One region of the Acidiphilium sp. genome, then DNA from elsewhere that is predicted to be linked to it. Evidence: predicted binding sites of a transcription regulator. Region 1 holds the regulator's gene; the other holds the start of a gene.
The links. The regulator HrcA, encoded in region 1, represses chaperone genes, less so after heat shock. The targets are predictions, from matches to a motif close to GTTNGCACTCNCNNNNNGNGAGTGCNAAC.
Positions count from the first base shown of each region.

Region 2: groES (co-chaperone GroES) is a predicted target of HrcA. The motif match lies at 5,464-5,492, and genes of this name have one in related genera.

Region 1 is NZ_JBMFGY010000055.1:1,434-8,251, reverse strand. It holds gene ACP5E6_RS10115 (Hint domain-containing protein) at 1-1,168, shown strand, start outside; gene ACP5E6_RS10110 (YncE family protein) at 1,261-2,295, shown strand; gene ACP5E6_RS10105 (MaoC family dehydratase) at 2,330-2,776, opposite strand; gene hrcA (heat-inducible transcriptional repressor HrcA) at 2,773-3,864, opposite strand; gene rph (ribonuclease PH) at 4,071-4,793, shown strand; gene rdgB (RdgB/HAM1 family non-canonical purine NTP pyrophosphatase) at 4,783-5,409, shown strand; partial or broken gene gltB (glutamate synthase large subunit) at 5,544-6,818, opposite strand, start outside.
Region 2 is NZ_JBMFGY010000007.1:22,657-29,474, forward strand. It holds gene ACP5E6_RS02375 (O-antigen ligase family protein) at 1-16, shown strand, start outside; gene ACP5E6_RS02380 (CobW family GTP-binding protein) at 13-1,023, shown strand; gene ACP5E6_RS02385 (WD40 repeat domain-containing protein) at 1,366-2,394, shown strand; gene ACP5E6_RS02390 (TMEM175 family protein) at 2,692-3,267, opposite strand; gene groL (chaperonin GroEL) at 3,383-5,032, opposite strand; gene groES (co-chaperone GroES) at 5,072-5,389, opposite strand; gene ACP5E6_RS02405 (usg protein) at 5,665-5,922, shown strand; gene ACP5E6_RS02410 (hypothetical protein) at 6,577-6,818, shown strand, end outside.

The DNA of each region.
Region 1 (6,818 bases):
TGCCGGCGTTACGCTCAGCGGATTTAGCGGCGGCGATAGCGTGTTGCTGCCTGACCTGGCAGGCATTAGCCTCAACCAGGCGAACGGCATGGTTACCATCCTGAACAACTCCGGATTGGTCGAAGGCAGTTTCGCCCTCGAATCCGGTCCCAGCCTCACGGTGATCGCCGCAGGCACAGGCAGTGCCATCGTGGCGGCAGGCACAACCGACACCACGTCAAACGATGCCCCTTGCTTCACACGTGGCACCGCCGTTCTCACCCCCGGCGGCTACCGGCCGGTCGAACAACTTGCGGTCGGCGATGCCGTGGTGACCGCGCGCGGTGGAGTACAACCCATTATCTGGGTCGGTTCCCGCACTCTGGATCTCGCAGCCCACGCCACCCCGGTCAGGGTGCAACCCATCCGCATCGCCCCCGGCGCCCTCGCCCCTGGGGTACCGCGCCGGGCACTGCGCGTCTCACCCGATCATTCGATTTTCCTCGATGGCGTTCTGATCCCGGCAAAATTGCTGATCAACGGCGCCACCATTTATCAGGAGCGTGATTGTCTCGCCGTCACCTACCACCACATCGAGCTCGAGCGACATGATGTGATACTCGCCGAAGCGGCGCCGTGCGAGACCTATCTTGATACCGGCAATCGCGCCGGCTTCACCATCGCCGCCTCCTGGCCGGTGCGGCAAAAGCGCTGGGACCGCGATGCATGCGCAACTTTGGTCACCACCGGTCCGGCCCTGCGCACGGCGCGCACCCGCCTGCATAGCCGCGCCCTCAAACTCGGGTTCACCACCTGCGACGACCGGGCCATTCGCCTCTGGGTCAATGGCCGCGCCGCTCCAACAGATGCCGCAGGCCGCTTCACCCTGCCGCTGGTCCACACCGGGCGGGCGGTTCTCCGCTCGCGTCGCTTCGTGCCGGCCGATTTTGATCCTACATCGGAAGACCGCCGTGAACTCGGCGTCGCCATCGCCGGTCTGCGCGCGGGCCGGCGGCGATTCGACCCGGGTGACCTGGCCGAGACCGGATTTCATCCGCGCGCTGCCGGTGATACCGCGATCTGGACCGATGGCGCCGGCGTGATTCGCCTCCCTCCCGGCGCGCGATCGATCGGCATCGATCTCGCGGCGGTGCCACTGACGTGGGAACATCGCGGCTCAACTCCCTGATTGTTTGACAATTTCATGACAGTACGCTGCGCCGATTGCGTCAGGCGTCGCTGCCCGTCAAACCAAGCGCTCCGTACCAACAAGGATCGCCGATGACCCGATTTCCACGCCTCGCCCTCGCCGCGTTGATCGCTCTCCTGCCCGGGATTGCCGCCGCCGCGCCACCGTTCGCGCTCTCCGCCAGCATCCCGATCGCTGGACCGGTGAAATGGGACTACCTCACCACCGAACCAGGCACGAATCGCCTCTTCGCCGCCGAGGGCAATCGCGTGGCGGTGATCAACACCGCAACCGGCACCCTCATCAGCACCATCGCTCCGATCGACGGCGCCCACGGAATCGCCCTGGCACCACGCCTCGCTCGCGGTTTCGCCACCGCCGGCATCGCCGGCACCGTGACCATGTTCAGTCTGAAAACCCTGAAACCCATCAAAACCATCAATGTCGGCCCAGGGCCGGACGCGATCGCCTACGATCCGTCGACCCAACGAATCTTCGTCCCCAACGAAAAAAGTCAGACCCTGTTTGCGATCGACGGGTTCACCGGTAAAATCATCCGACGCATCCCCTTTCATGCCGATCCCGAATTCATCGTGGTGAACGGACGCGGCCGCGCGTATCTGAACCTCAAATCGGCCAACCAGATCGCCGTGGTCAATACCCGCACTCTGACCATTACCCGCCGGATCAACCTAACCCCAAGCTGCCAAGGCCCCACCGGCCTCGCAATCGACCGTACCCGTAACCGCCTGTTCGTGTCCTGCCGTAACCATTCGGTCGATGTGGTGAACGACCGCAACGGCCGCATCCTCGCCACCTTGCCCATCCCCGCCTTCTGCGACGCCATGCGCTATGATCCGCGCTACAACATCGCCTTCGCCCCCAGCATCGATGGTACCCTCACCATCATCGGCGCAGCCGGACGGCATGGTTATAAAATCGTCCAGACCTTGAAAACCGCCCCCAGCGCCCGAACCATGGCATTCGACCAGGCCACCCAGACCGCCTATCTCTCAGCGGCCACCATCATGAAAATCCTGCCGCCGGCGCCGGGGAAAAGCCACGGCAAGATGGAGTTTGTCCCGGGGAGCTTTCATATCCTCGTGGTTAAAGCAGGTAAAAGTTAACAAAACATTCCCTGAAACGTGAGACCGGCAAGATTTAAGGCGTTTCCAGCCGGCGCGGCACCACTAGCCGCGCCGTCAACACCTGAACGACCTCGCCGCGCTGGTTGCGCGTCTCGCTGCGCATCACCACCCGGCCACGATCCGGCCGCGAAGCGGATGGCTCCAATGCCATCACCTCGCTGAACACCGTCAGCACATCCCCCGGCCTGGTCGGACGCGGCCACGCAATCTCGTTACTCGCGCCGATAATCCCGCCCGCCACCGGCACGCTCTCGACCAGCAGCCGCATCGTCACCGCCGCCGTATGCCAGCCCGACGCCGCCAAGCCACCAAACAGCGTTGCCTTGGCCGCCACCTCGTCGAGATGAAAGGGCTGCGGATCGAATTCAGCGGCGAACGCCTTGATCGCCGCCGCATCCATCACCGTACTGGCGCTTTCGAATTGCCGTCCCACGCTCAGATCATCGAAATACAGAATCATCCCAGCAGCCGCCCGATCACCCGGGCAGTATAATCCACCACCGGAATGATCTTGCCGTAATTGATCCGGCTCGGCCCGATCACCCCGATCGCGCCGACGATCCGATCATTGCGGTTCCGCGCGGGTGCGACCACCATCGACATGCCCGAAGCCCCGAACAAGCCGCTCTCGGCGCCGATGAAAATCCGCACCCCGTCCGAGCGTTCCGCCAGTTCAAGCAGCTTCAGCATGGTCTCCTGCGCCTCCAGCCGCTCGAACAATTGCTGCAACGACGCCAGTTTCTCCACCTGGTCGATATCCGCGAGCAACCGCCCCTGCCCGCGCACGATCAACGAACCGCCACGCCCCTCGCCGGACCAGGTCGCCAACCCCGCCTCGACAATGCCGGCCGCGATCGAATCCAGCGCCGAACGATCCGCCTTCATGTCCGCCGCCACCCGCACCCGCAAATCCGCCAGCGACAGACCCGATAGCTGCGCATTCAAATAATTGCTCGCCTCCTGCAACGCCGAAGGCGGCAGGCCGAGTGGCGTCTCGATCACCCGGTTCTCCACCTGCCCATCGGCCGACACCAGCACCACCAGCGCCCGCCCCGAACTCAACGGCACGAATTCGATATGCTTGACCGCCCCTTCCGATTTCGGCGCCAGCACGATCCCCGCCGCCGATGACAGCCCAGAAAGCAAGGTCGAAGCCTCGGTCAAGGTGTCCTGCACCGACCGCCCCGATTGCGCCAGCGCCGCCTCGATCCGCTCGCGCTCCTCATCGGACAATTCGCCGAAATGCAGCAACCCGTCCACGAACAGGCGCAATCCGCGATCGGTCGGCAGGCGTCCCGCCGAGATATGCGGCGAAAACAACAATCCCGCATCGGTCAAATCTGCCATCACGTTGCGGATCGTCGCGGGCGACAGCCCCATCGGCAACAACCGCGACAAGGTCCGGCTGCCCACCGGTTCACCGGTCTCGACATATTGCTCGACGATCTCGCGCAACACCGCGGCCGAACGCGCATCGAGCCCCGGCGGCGTCTTGATCGGCGCACCCGACTGAAAACTGCGTGCATTGCGCGGCGGTGGCTGGTCCATTTGCTCAGAAGAGGCTATCGCGGGGCGGAAATCAAGCGGCGGGTGGCGAGGGGAAGCAAGCACTTCTTTTTTGAAAAAAAGAAGCAAAAAACTTTCATCCGCTGGTCTGTGCACCCGGCACGTCCGTGAACCTGACTAACAGAAGTTTTTTGCTTCTTTTTTTCAAAAAAGAAGTCTTCCCTTTTACCCTTCCTTACGGAGCCTCCATGACCCGCCCCAGCAACCGCACCGCCAACGCGCTCCGCACCGTCGAAATCGTCACCGGCTTCTCCCACCACGCCGAAGGCTCCGCCCTCATCCGCATGGGCGGCACCGAAGTGCTGTGCGCCGCCAGCGTCGAATCCCGCGTCCCCGGCTTTCTGCGCAACACCGGCCTCGGCTGGGTCACCGCCGAATACGGGATGCTGCCCCGCGCCACCCACACCCGCGGTGACCGTGAAGCCGCGCGCGGCAAGCAATCGGGTCGCACCCAGGAAATCCAGCGCCTGATCGGACGCAGCCTGCGCGCCGTGGTCGATCGCAAACTACTCGGCGAAATGAGCATCACCCTCGATTGCGACGTGCTGAACGCCGACGGCGGCACCCGCTGCGCCGCCATCACCGGGGCCTACGTCGCTCTCGCGCTGGCCATCCGCAAACTCCAGGCCAATAACATCATCAAGGCCAACCCGCTGATCGGCCAGGTCGCCGCCGTCTCCTGCGGCATCTACGAAGGCACCCCGGTGCTCGATCTTGATTACGCCGAGGATTCCAACGCCGAAGCCGACGCCAATTTCATCTTGACCGCCGCCGGCGGCATCGTCGAAATCCAGGCGACCGCCGAAAAATCGACCTTCGACGAAGCGGCGTTCGCCACCCTGCTCGCCCTCGCCCGCACCGGTACAGCGGCGCTATTCACGGCACAGACGGCGGCGATCGATGCCGCCTGAACGCGGCCAGCGCCTGATCATCGCCACTCACAATGTCGGCAAACTCGCCGAGTTCGCCTTGTTGCTCGCCCCGCATGGGCTGAACTGCGTGGCATCCGGTGCACTGAATTTGCCCGAACCGGCGGAAACCGCGCCGGATTTCGCCGGCAACGCCCAGATCAAAGCCATCGCGGCCGCGCGTGCCACCGGCGATTGGGCGTTGGCCGATGATTCCGGCCTTTCGGTCAGCGCCATGGGCGGTGCTCCCGGTGTGCGATCCGCTCGCTTCGCGATCGAGGCCGGCGGTTACCCTCAAGCCCTGGCAAACATCATCGCGGCAACGCGCGTAACCGACCATGCCGCCTTTGTCTGCGCCATCTGCCTCGCCGCGCCGTCAGGCGACACCGCGACCTATCTCGGATTTTGCCATGGTACCATTGCCGCCGCACCACGCGGCAGCGGTGGCTTCGGGTATGATCCGATTTTCATCCCCACCGGTTCTGCCCTGACCTTCGGCGAGATGGACAAGTCAACCAAAGCCGCCATCAGCCATCGCGGTCGCGCCTTGCGCCAGGTGCTCGCCGCATTGTTCCCGTCGGACCCATTAGAGCGTTATGCTTTCAGCTTAACGCTCTAGCTCTATGTTTTTTCGAGCGATTTCATGCGATTATGTTGCCGCTGTCGCGTCAACTTAATCGCATATCGCTCTAAAGATCGTCCGAGACATCCAATAGGCGATCAATCCCCTATGCTCACCCGTCAACCATCCCGTCATTCAGCCGGCACTCGCATCCGCTGCTCGTCTCGCATCGGAACCGGCAGAAACTTCGCATAATCCCGCGGCACGATCATCCAGAACCGCTGCATCGTTCGATCCCAATCGGCTAACAGCGCCTCGGCATAGCGGCTCTGGGTTTCGCGCACATGCTCGCGCACCAGATCCTGCAATTGTTCGGCCCAGTAAGCCTCGCTCACCCGATTCCACAACAGAGTCTCCGGATTGATCCGCAGTTCGAAATCATCGTTGGCGTCATAAACAAACGCAACGCCGCCGGTGAATCCCGCGCCGAAATTATCGCCGGTCGCACCGAGAATGACCACCGTGCCGCCGGTCATATATTCGCAGGCATTCGAGCCCGATCCTTCAACTACCGTCAGCGCACCCGAATTGCGCACCGCAAACCGCTCGCCCGCCCGCCCGGCGGCGAACAACTTCCCGGCCGTCGCGCCATACAGGCAGGTATTGCCGATGATCGTATTCTCGTTGCTGACCATGTTGGAAGACGGCGCCGGCCGCACCACAATGGTCGCCCCTGACAGCCCCTTGCCGACATAATCGTTCGCATCGCCGAACACTTCGAGCTTCAGCCCCTTGACCGCGAACGCGCCGAGCGACTGCCCGGCCGCCCCGCGCAAGCGCACCGTCACATGATCCGGCATCAGGTCCATCCCCTTCATGCTGCGCACGATCCGCGACGAGAATTTCGTCCCGATCGCCCGATGCGTGTTGCGAATACCGTATTGCAACTGCATCTTCTCACCGCGCTCGAAAAACGGCCCGGCATCCGCGATCATCTGCGCATCGAGCGTCTCCGGCACTTCGTTGCGGCCCTCGAGCGTGCAATAGCGCGCATGCGGCCCCGGATCGGCCTGCGCGAGCAGCGCATTCAGATCCAGATCGTCGAGAATCTCCGAGCCCCGCGACACCTGTTGCAGATAATCCGTCCGCCCGATCACATCCGCCAGATGTTTCACCCCGAGCGAGGCCAGAATATGCCGCACATCCTCGGCGATGAAGGAGAACAGATTGATCACCTTCTCAGGCGTGCCCTCGAACTTCGCCCGCAACGCCTCGTCCTGCGTGCACACGCCGACCGGGCAGGTGTTGGAGTGGCACTGCCGCACCATGATGCAGCCCATCGCCACCAGCGAAGCGGTGCCGATGCCGAATTCCTCGGCACCGAGCATCGCCGCAATCACCACGTCCCGCCCGGTCTTGATCCCGCCATCGGTGCGCAGTTTCACCTTGTGGCGCAGCCGATTGAG
Region 2 (6,818 bases), on a different contig from region 1:
AGGAGCGCCCCCATGACCGACACAGCGACCGCCCCCGTGACCGAAAGCGCGACCACCGCCGCGACCGACCTCGTCCCGGTCACCGTCCTCACCGGCTTCCTCGGCGCCGGCAAAACCACCCTGCTCAACCGCATCCTCACCGAACACCACGGCAAACGCTACGCCGTCGTCATCAACGAATTCGGCGAACGCGGCGTCGATAACGACCTCGTGGTCGATACCGACGAAGAAGTCTTCGAAATGAACAACGGCTGCATCTGCTGCACCGTGCGCGGCGACCTCATCCGCATCATCAACGGCCTGATGAAACGCCGCGGCAAATTCGACGGAATCATCGTCGAAACCACGGGCCTCGCCAACCCCGCCCCCGTCGCCCAAACCTTCTTCGTCGACGAAGACGTCAAATCCAAAACCCGACTCGACGCCATCGTCACCGTCGTCGACGCCAAAAATCTCCCCGCCCGCCTGCGCGACAGCCAGGAAGCCACCGACCAGATCGCCTTCGCCGATGTCATCGTCCTCAACAAACTCGACCTCGTCACCCAGGACGAACTCACAGCCGTCGAAGCCGACATCCGCCGCATCAACCGCTACGCCACAATCCACCACGCCACCAAAGCCGATATCCCCGCCGATAAACTCCTCGGCATCAACGCCTTCAGCCTCGACCGAATCCTCGAATCCACCCCCGACTTCCTCGACGACGACGCCCACACCCACGACGAACACATGACCAGCATCAGCCTCGCCCTTACAACCCCGCTCGACGCCGAAAAATTCAACGCCTGGATCGGCGGCATCCTCGCCACCCAAGGCCAGGATATCCTCCGCACCAAAGGTATCCTCGCCTTCGAAGACGAACCCCGCCGCTTCGCCTTCCAAGCCGTCCACATGATGGCCGACGGCGACTTCATCCGCCCCTGGAAACCCGACGAACCCCACGAAAGCCGCATCGTCTTCATCGGCCGCAATCTCAACCGCCCACAACTGCGCCGTGGATTCGAAAGCTGCGTGGCAGCTTGAGGAAGAACGCGCAGGTAAGGCAGGGAAGCACTTCTTTTTTGAAAAAAAGAAGCAAAAAACTTCTATTCGTCTGGCCTGTAGCCGTGAAACCGCCCATGTCCCAGATAAAAAAATCTCTCTGCTTCCTCTTCACAAGCAACCCGGCGAACGTTGCGTGACGACATGAAAACGACAGGCAAAGAAAGGCAAAGCAAACGGTCCCCGTCCGTAAAAACGAACCCAAAAACCTCCATCCATCTGGCCCCCAGTCTTGAGACCACCCATGCCCCAAATTAAAAAAAGTTTTTTGCTTCTTTTTTACAAAAAAGAAGCCTTCTTCTCCCCTAATCTTTCCCACCTCCAATGACCCCCGACGAACTCCTGCAAAAACGCGGCGTCATCCATGAATATGACGCTCACGTCACAGCCGCCTGTTTCAACCGCGCTGGCACCCATTTTGCTGTCGCATTGGGCGATGGCCGTGTCGTCCTGCGCGACATCGCGGCCGGACGCTGGCACGAGCACGCGTTGCACGATGGTGTGGTTCTCGCGCTCACGCCGGACGTTGATGCGGCGGGTTTTCTGACCGGCGGCGATGATGGGCATCTCCGTCGCATCGATCCAGCGACCGGTCCGAGCATCATCGCAAGCTATGGGATGAAATGGGTCGATCATGTCGCCACCGTGCCCGATCGCAAATCCCCGCTCCGCGCCGCTGCGGTCGGCCGGAATGTGCATCTGATCGATAGCGCCGGGGCGGTAGTCCGCACCTTGGCGCATCCGTCCACCGTGTCGGGGCTGGCGTTCGATGCCAAGGCGCGCCGGATTGCCGCGTCGCATTACAACGGTGCCTCGCTGTGGTTCGTCCGTTCGGAGAACGCCAAACCGCAGGTGCTGGAATGGAAGGGCAGTCACATCGGCGTGGCTTTGCATCCCGATCTCGATGCCATTGTCACTGCGATGCAGGAAAATGCATTGCACGGCTGGAAACTGCCTGATGGTCAGCACATGCGCATGAGCGGCTACCCGAGCAAACCGGAATCGCTCGGCTTCACCCGCTCTGGCAAATGGTTGGCCAGTGCCGGGGCCGAGGCGATCATCCTATGGCCGTTTTTCGGCGGCGGCCCGATGGGCAAGGCCCCGCTCGAACTCGCCGCCTCTGCCTCGTTGGTCAAGCGCATCGCCTGCCATCCACAGAACGAAATCGTCGCCGCCGGCTATGCTGACGGCATGGTCGTGGTGGCGGACATCACGCGTGAACGCGTCCTGCCGATCGCCGCCGCCGGCAACGGCCCGGTCTCCGCCCTGGCCTGGAATTCCAGCGGTAGCCACCTGGTCTTTGGCACTGAAACGGGCTTCACCGCGGTTGTGGATTTTTCCCCCGCGCGGTAGCCGCAATCCGATACCCCGCCGGAGGAGCCGTCGGGCGGCCGCTGCCGCGATCCGTGCGAGGGCCGCTTCGAGGAGCTCGGCGGCGGAAATGTCGCCCGCGCGGATCAGCGCCGCGAGGGTAGTGGCGTCCTGGTCCTGCCAGTCGATCAAGGGGTCGGTCCCTGTCATTCAGAACGATGCCGCGCTTAGAGCGATATGCGATTAAGTTGACGCAGCAGCGGCAGCATAATCGCATGAAATCGCTCGAAAAAATATAGAGCTAGAGCGTTAGGCTGAAAGCATAACGCTCTAAGCGCGTTATGCGGAGATGGCGGCTTCAACCCGGCGATCCGGGATCAGCCAGAGCAGTGCCACGATCGCATAGAGCGCATCGGAGAGCGCCGTGTCGATGAACGCAAGCCCGATTCCGCCTAGGTACAGCAGGGGCGAGACCTTGCCTTTGATGTCGCGGCCGAGCGCCTTCGCGAGGGCAGAGGTCTTGCCCTGGGTGCGAATGATGGCGGTTTGCAGAGCGTACCAAGCGAGGGCCGGCAACAGCAGGGCGACGCCGTAGAGGGCGGTCGGGATCGGGGCGGTGTGGTGGGCACCGACCCAGGCGGTGGCGAAGGGGATGAGTGACAGCCAGAACAGCAGGTGCAGATTGGCCCAGAGGATCGAGCCGGTGACGCGGGGGACGAGCTGGAAGAAATGGTGGTGGTTGTTCCAATAGATTGCGACGTAGATGAAGCTGAGGATGTAGCTGACGAAGGTTGGGGCTGCGGTTGCGAGCGCGGCGAGGGTGGTGCCGTGCGGCAGTTTCAGGTCGAGCACCATGATGGTGATGATGACGGCGATGACGCCATCGGTGAAGGCGGCGAGGCGGTCTTTTTCCATCGACGCGATTTTTTCATGGTTTGGAAATCGGTGCAACGTGGGAGGGATGGTTCGACAAAAAGAAAGGCCGTGGATTGCTCCACGGCCTTTTGACGTATCAGCGGGAGGCGATGGATCAGAAATCCATATCGCCCATGCCGCCCATGCCGCCCATTCCGCCGCCGCCGCCCTGAGGCGCCTTCTTCTCGGGGCGTTCGGCGACCATGGCTTCCGTGGTAACCAGCAGGCCGGCCACCGAGGCGGCGTCCTGCAGGGCGGTGCGGACAACTTTGGTCGGGTCGATGATGCCGGCCTTGACCAGATCCTTGAACTCGCCGGACTGGGCATCGAAGCCCCAGCCGTAATCGTCCTTGTCAAGCACTTTGCCGGAGATCACGGCGCCGTCTTCACCTGCGTTTTCGGCGATCTGGCGCATCGGGACCAGGATGGCCTTGCGGATGATATCGATGCCGAAGCGTTGATCGTCGTTGTCGGCCTTGACCTTGGAGAGGATCAGTGAGGCGCGGGCGAGGGCGACGCCGCCGCCAGGGACGATGCCTTCTTCGACGGCTGCGCGAGTTGCGTGCAGGGCGTCGTCAACGCGATCCTTGCGCTCCTTCACTTCGGCTTCCGAGGCGCCACCGACGCGGATGACCGCGACGCCGCCGGCGAGCTTGGCAAGGCGTTCCTGCAGCTTCTCGCGGTCGTAGTCCGAGGTGGTTTCCTCGACCTGTGCGCGGATCTGGTTGCAGCGGCCGGTGATGTCGGCCTTTTTGCCGGCGCCTTCGACGATGGTGGTGTTTTCCTTTTCGATCAACACCTTCTTCGCGCGGCCGAGCATGGCGAGCGTGACGGTCTCCAGCTTGATGCCGAGGTCTTCGCTGATGACCTGGCCGCCGGTGAGGATCGCGAGATCTTCCAGCATCGCCTTACGACGATCACCAAAGCCCGGCGCCTTGACGGCTGCGATTTTGAGGCCGCCGCGCAGCTTGTTCACGACCAGGGTCGCGAGGGCTTCGCCTTCGACGTCTTCGGCGATGATCAGCAGGGGCTTGCCGGACTGGACGATGGATTCGAGCAGCGGCAGCATCGGCTGGAGGCCGGAGAGCTTTTTCTCGTGGATCAGGATGTAGGGGTTATCCAGGTCCGCGACCATTTTTTCCGGGTTGGTGATGAAGTAGGGCGAGACGTACCCGCGGTCGAACTGCATGCCCTCGACCACATCGAGCTCGGTCTGGATGCCTTTGGCTTCTTCGACGGTGATGACACCCTCGTTGCCGACCTTCTGCATCGCTTCGGAGATCATCTTGCCGATTTCGGCTTCGCCGTTGGCGGAGATGGTGCCAACCTGGGCGGTTTCGGTCGGGTTGTTGATCTTTTTGGTGCGCTTCTTCAGTTCTTCGACGACGGCGATGACGGCCTTGTCGATGCCGCGCTTCAGATCCATCGGGTTCATGCCAGCTGCGACGGCTTTGACGCCTTCGCGGACGATGGCCTGGGCGAGAACGGTGGCGGTGGTGGTGCCGTCACCGGCGAGGTCGTTGGTGCGCGAAGCGACTTCGCGGACCATCTGGGCGCCCATGTTTTCGAAACGATCGGCGAGCTCGATTTCCTTCGCGACGGTGACACCGTCCTTGGTGATGCGCGGCGAGCCGAAGCTCTTTTCGAGCACGACGTTGCGGCCTTTGGGGCCGAGCGTGACTTTAACCGCGTTGGCGAGAACGTCGACGCCGCGGAGCATGCGCTCACGGGCATCGGCTGAAAAACGAACGTCTTTAGCAGCCATGATTGTGTTCCTTTTAGAGAATTATGAGGTCGGGAAGGCTCAGGCGGCCTTTTTCTTGGCGGCCGGGGTGCCTTCGATGACGCCCATGATGTCGGATTCCTTCATGATCAACAGCTCTTCGCCGTCGAGCTTCACTTCGGTGCCAGACCATTTGCCGAACAGGATGCGGTCGCCGGCCTTGACGTCGAGCGCCACGATGGCGCCGGCTTCATTGCGCGCGCCGGCACCGACGGCGATGACTTCGCCTTCCATCGGCTTTTCCTTGGCGGTGTCGGGGATGATGATGCCACCGGCGGTCTTTTCCTCGGCGTTCAGCCGGCGGACGACCACGCGGTCGTGGAGGGGACGGAATTTCATCGGATCGCTCCTGATTTGCGTCGTATGTGATTGACTGGCTCAACAACGCTGACCCTTAAAAGGCATCACACGCTGCTAGCACTCTCATCCGGAGAGTGCCAATCCATTATAGCCAGGGCGGTTTTTTGTCAAGTCCGGCAGCACTTTCGGGCGGTGAGTGCTAATACGTTGATAACGCATAATTTTCTTGCCAAACCCCCTGGTTGTCATGGCATTGTCATTGGGACGGGACGCCACTTCGTGGTTCGGCCAACCGGTTTTGACGAGGGGATTCAATGAACTTAAGCAAACAATTACAAGGATATCGACTGACGACTGCGGAGATTTTGTATCATTTGCCGGATCACCCGGGGGTGTTGCAGAGTTTTGTATGGCAGGAATTGGACATCGCGCCGCGGTATCCGGTGTTGAACAACTTTCTGGCATTCTGGGCGCGTCAGATCGAGGGGAAGCTGCATTCGGTGCGGGTAGGATCTGCGGCGCTGATTTCGCCCAGCGAGATGCGGCACGGCACACTCCTGACGTTACAGTAAGCGTAGCACGGCGGTTACAGAGCAGAATTTCCGAAACGTGCGCCGCGTTTGTTAGGCGCTTTTTAACGATTCAATGCGTTAGATACCTCAGCACGAGGTCGTTTCATGTCGCGTTTCAATTGGGTCTTCAGAGTGGCGACTGCATCGGGGCTGTTTTTGGCGGCATCCCCGGTCGCCTGGTCCGATGGCTCGTTGGTCGGACTGAATCCTGGCATCGTTGCCGCCGAAACACGGATTTCGCTCGGAATTGCTGTGCAATGTACGCAGTATCGTGAAAATTTCGGTAAGACGTCAGGTCAGGAACGAGGGTCCCTGCCGGCATTTTCGGCGGCCGTCACGCGTGTGGGGCCCGTTTTAGGAATTCCAGGCATTTATACCGGTGTCATCTATGATTTCGCCGGCGGACCTCTGGCTTATCATGGGTATCACCAGAGCAGCCCCGGTTTCGGGTTGCCCTCTTACGATGCAACCGATCATACGCGATTCAATACATTCGAGGTTCGCTTGGGCAAAGCGGTGGTTGTGTCACCGGTGATCGATTTGATTCCGTTTGCAACGGCCGGATTCCAAAGTTGGTATCGTGATTTCGGTGGTGGTTATGGCGCATTTTATCGGGCTGCAATCGCGGGGGTAGGGGCGCGACTTGAGGCCGCTGTGACGGACCGCCTGGTGATGTCGGCAATGGCGGAGGATTTGGCCGTGGTCGGAGGACGGGCTTCGGCACCGGTTCCCGGTTTCGCAGGAGATTTTGGCACCAGCGGCGAGGAGGCCGTGCGCCTCGGAGGCGATTGGGATTTGGGGAATGCGATACATCTGACCGCCGATCTCGGTGTGCGGCATTTCAACTATGGCGGATCCGGGTTGAATGACAGCCTCTATGAACCGCCGAGCGTCAC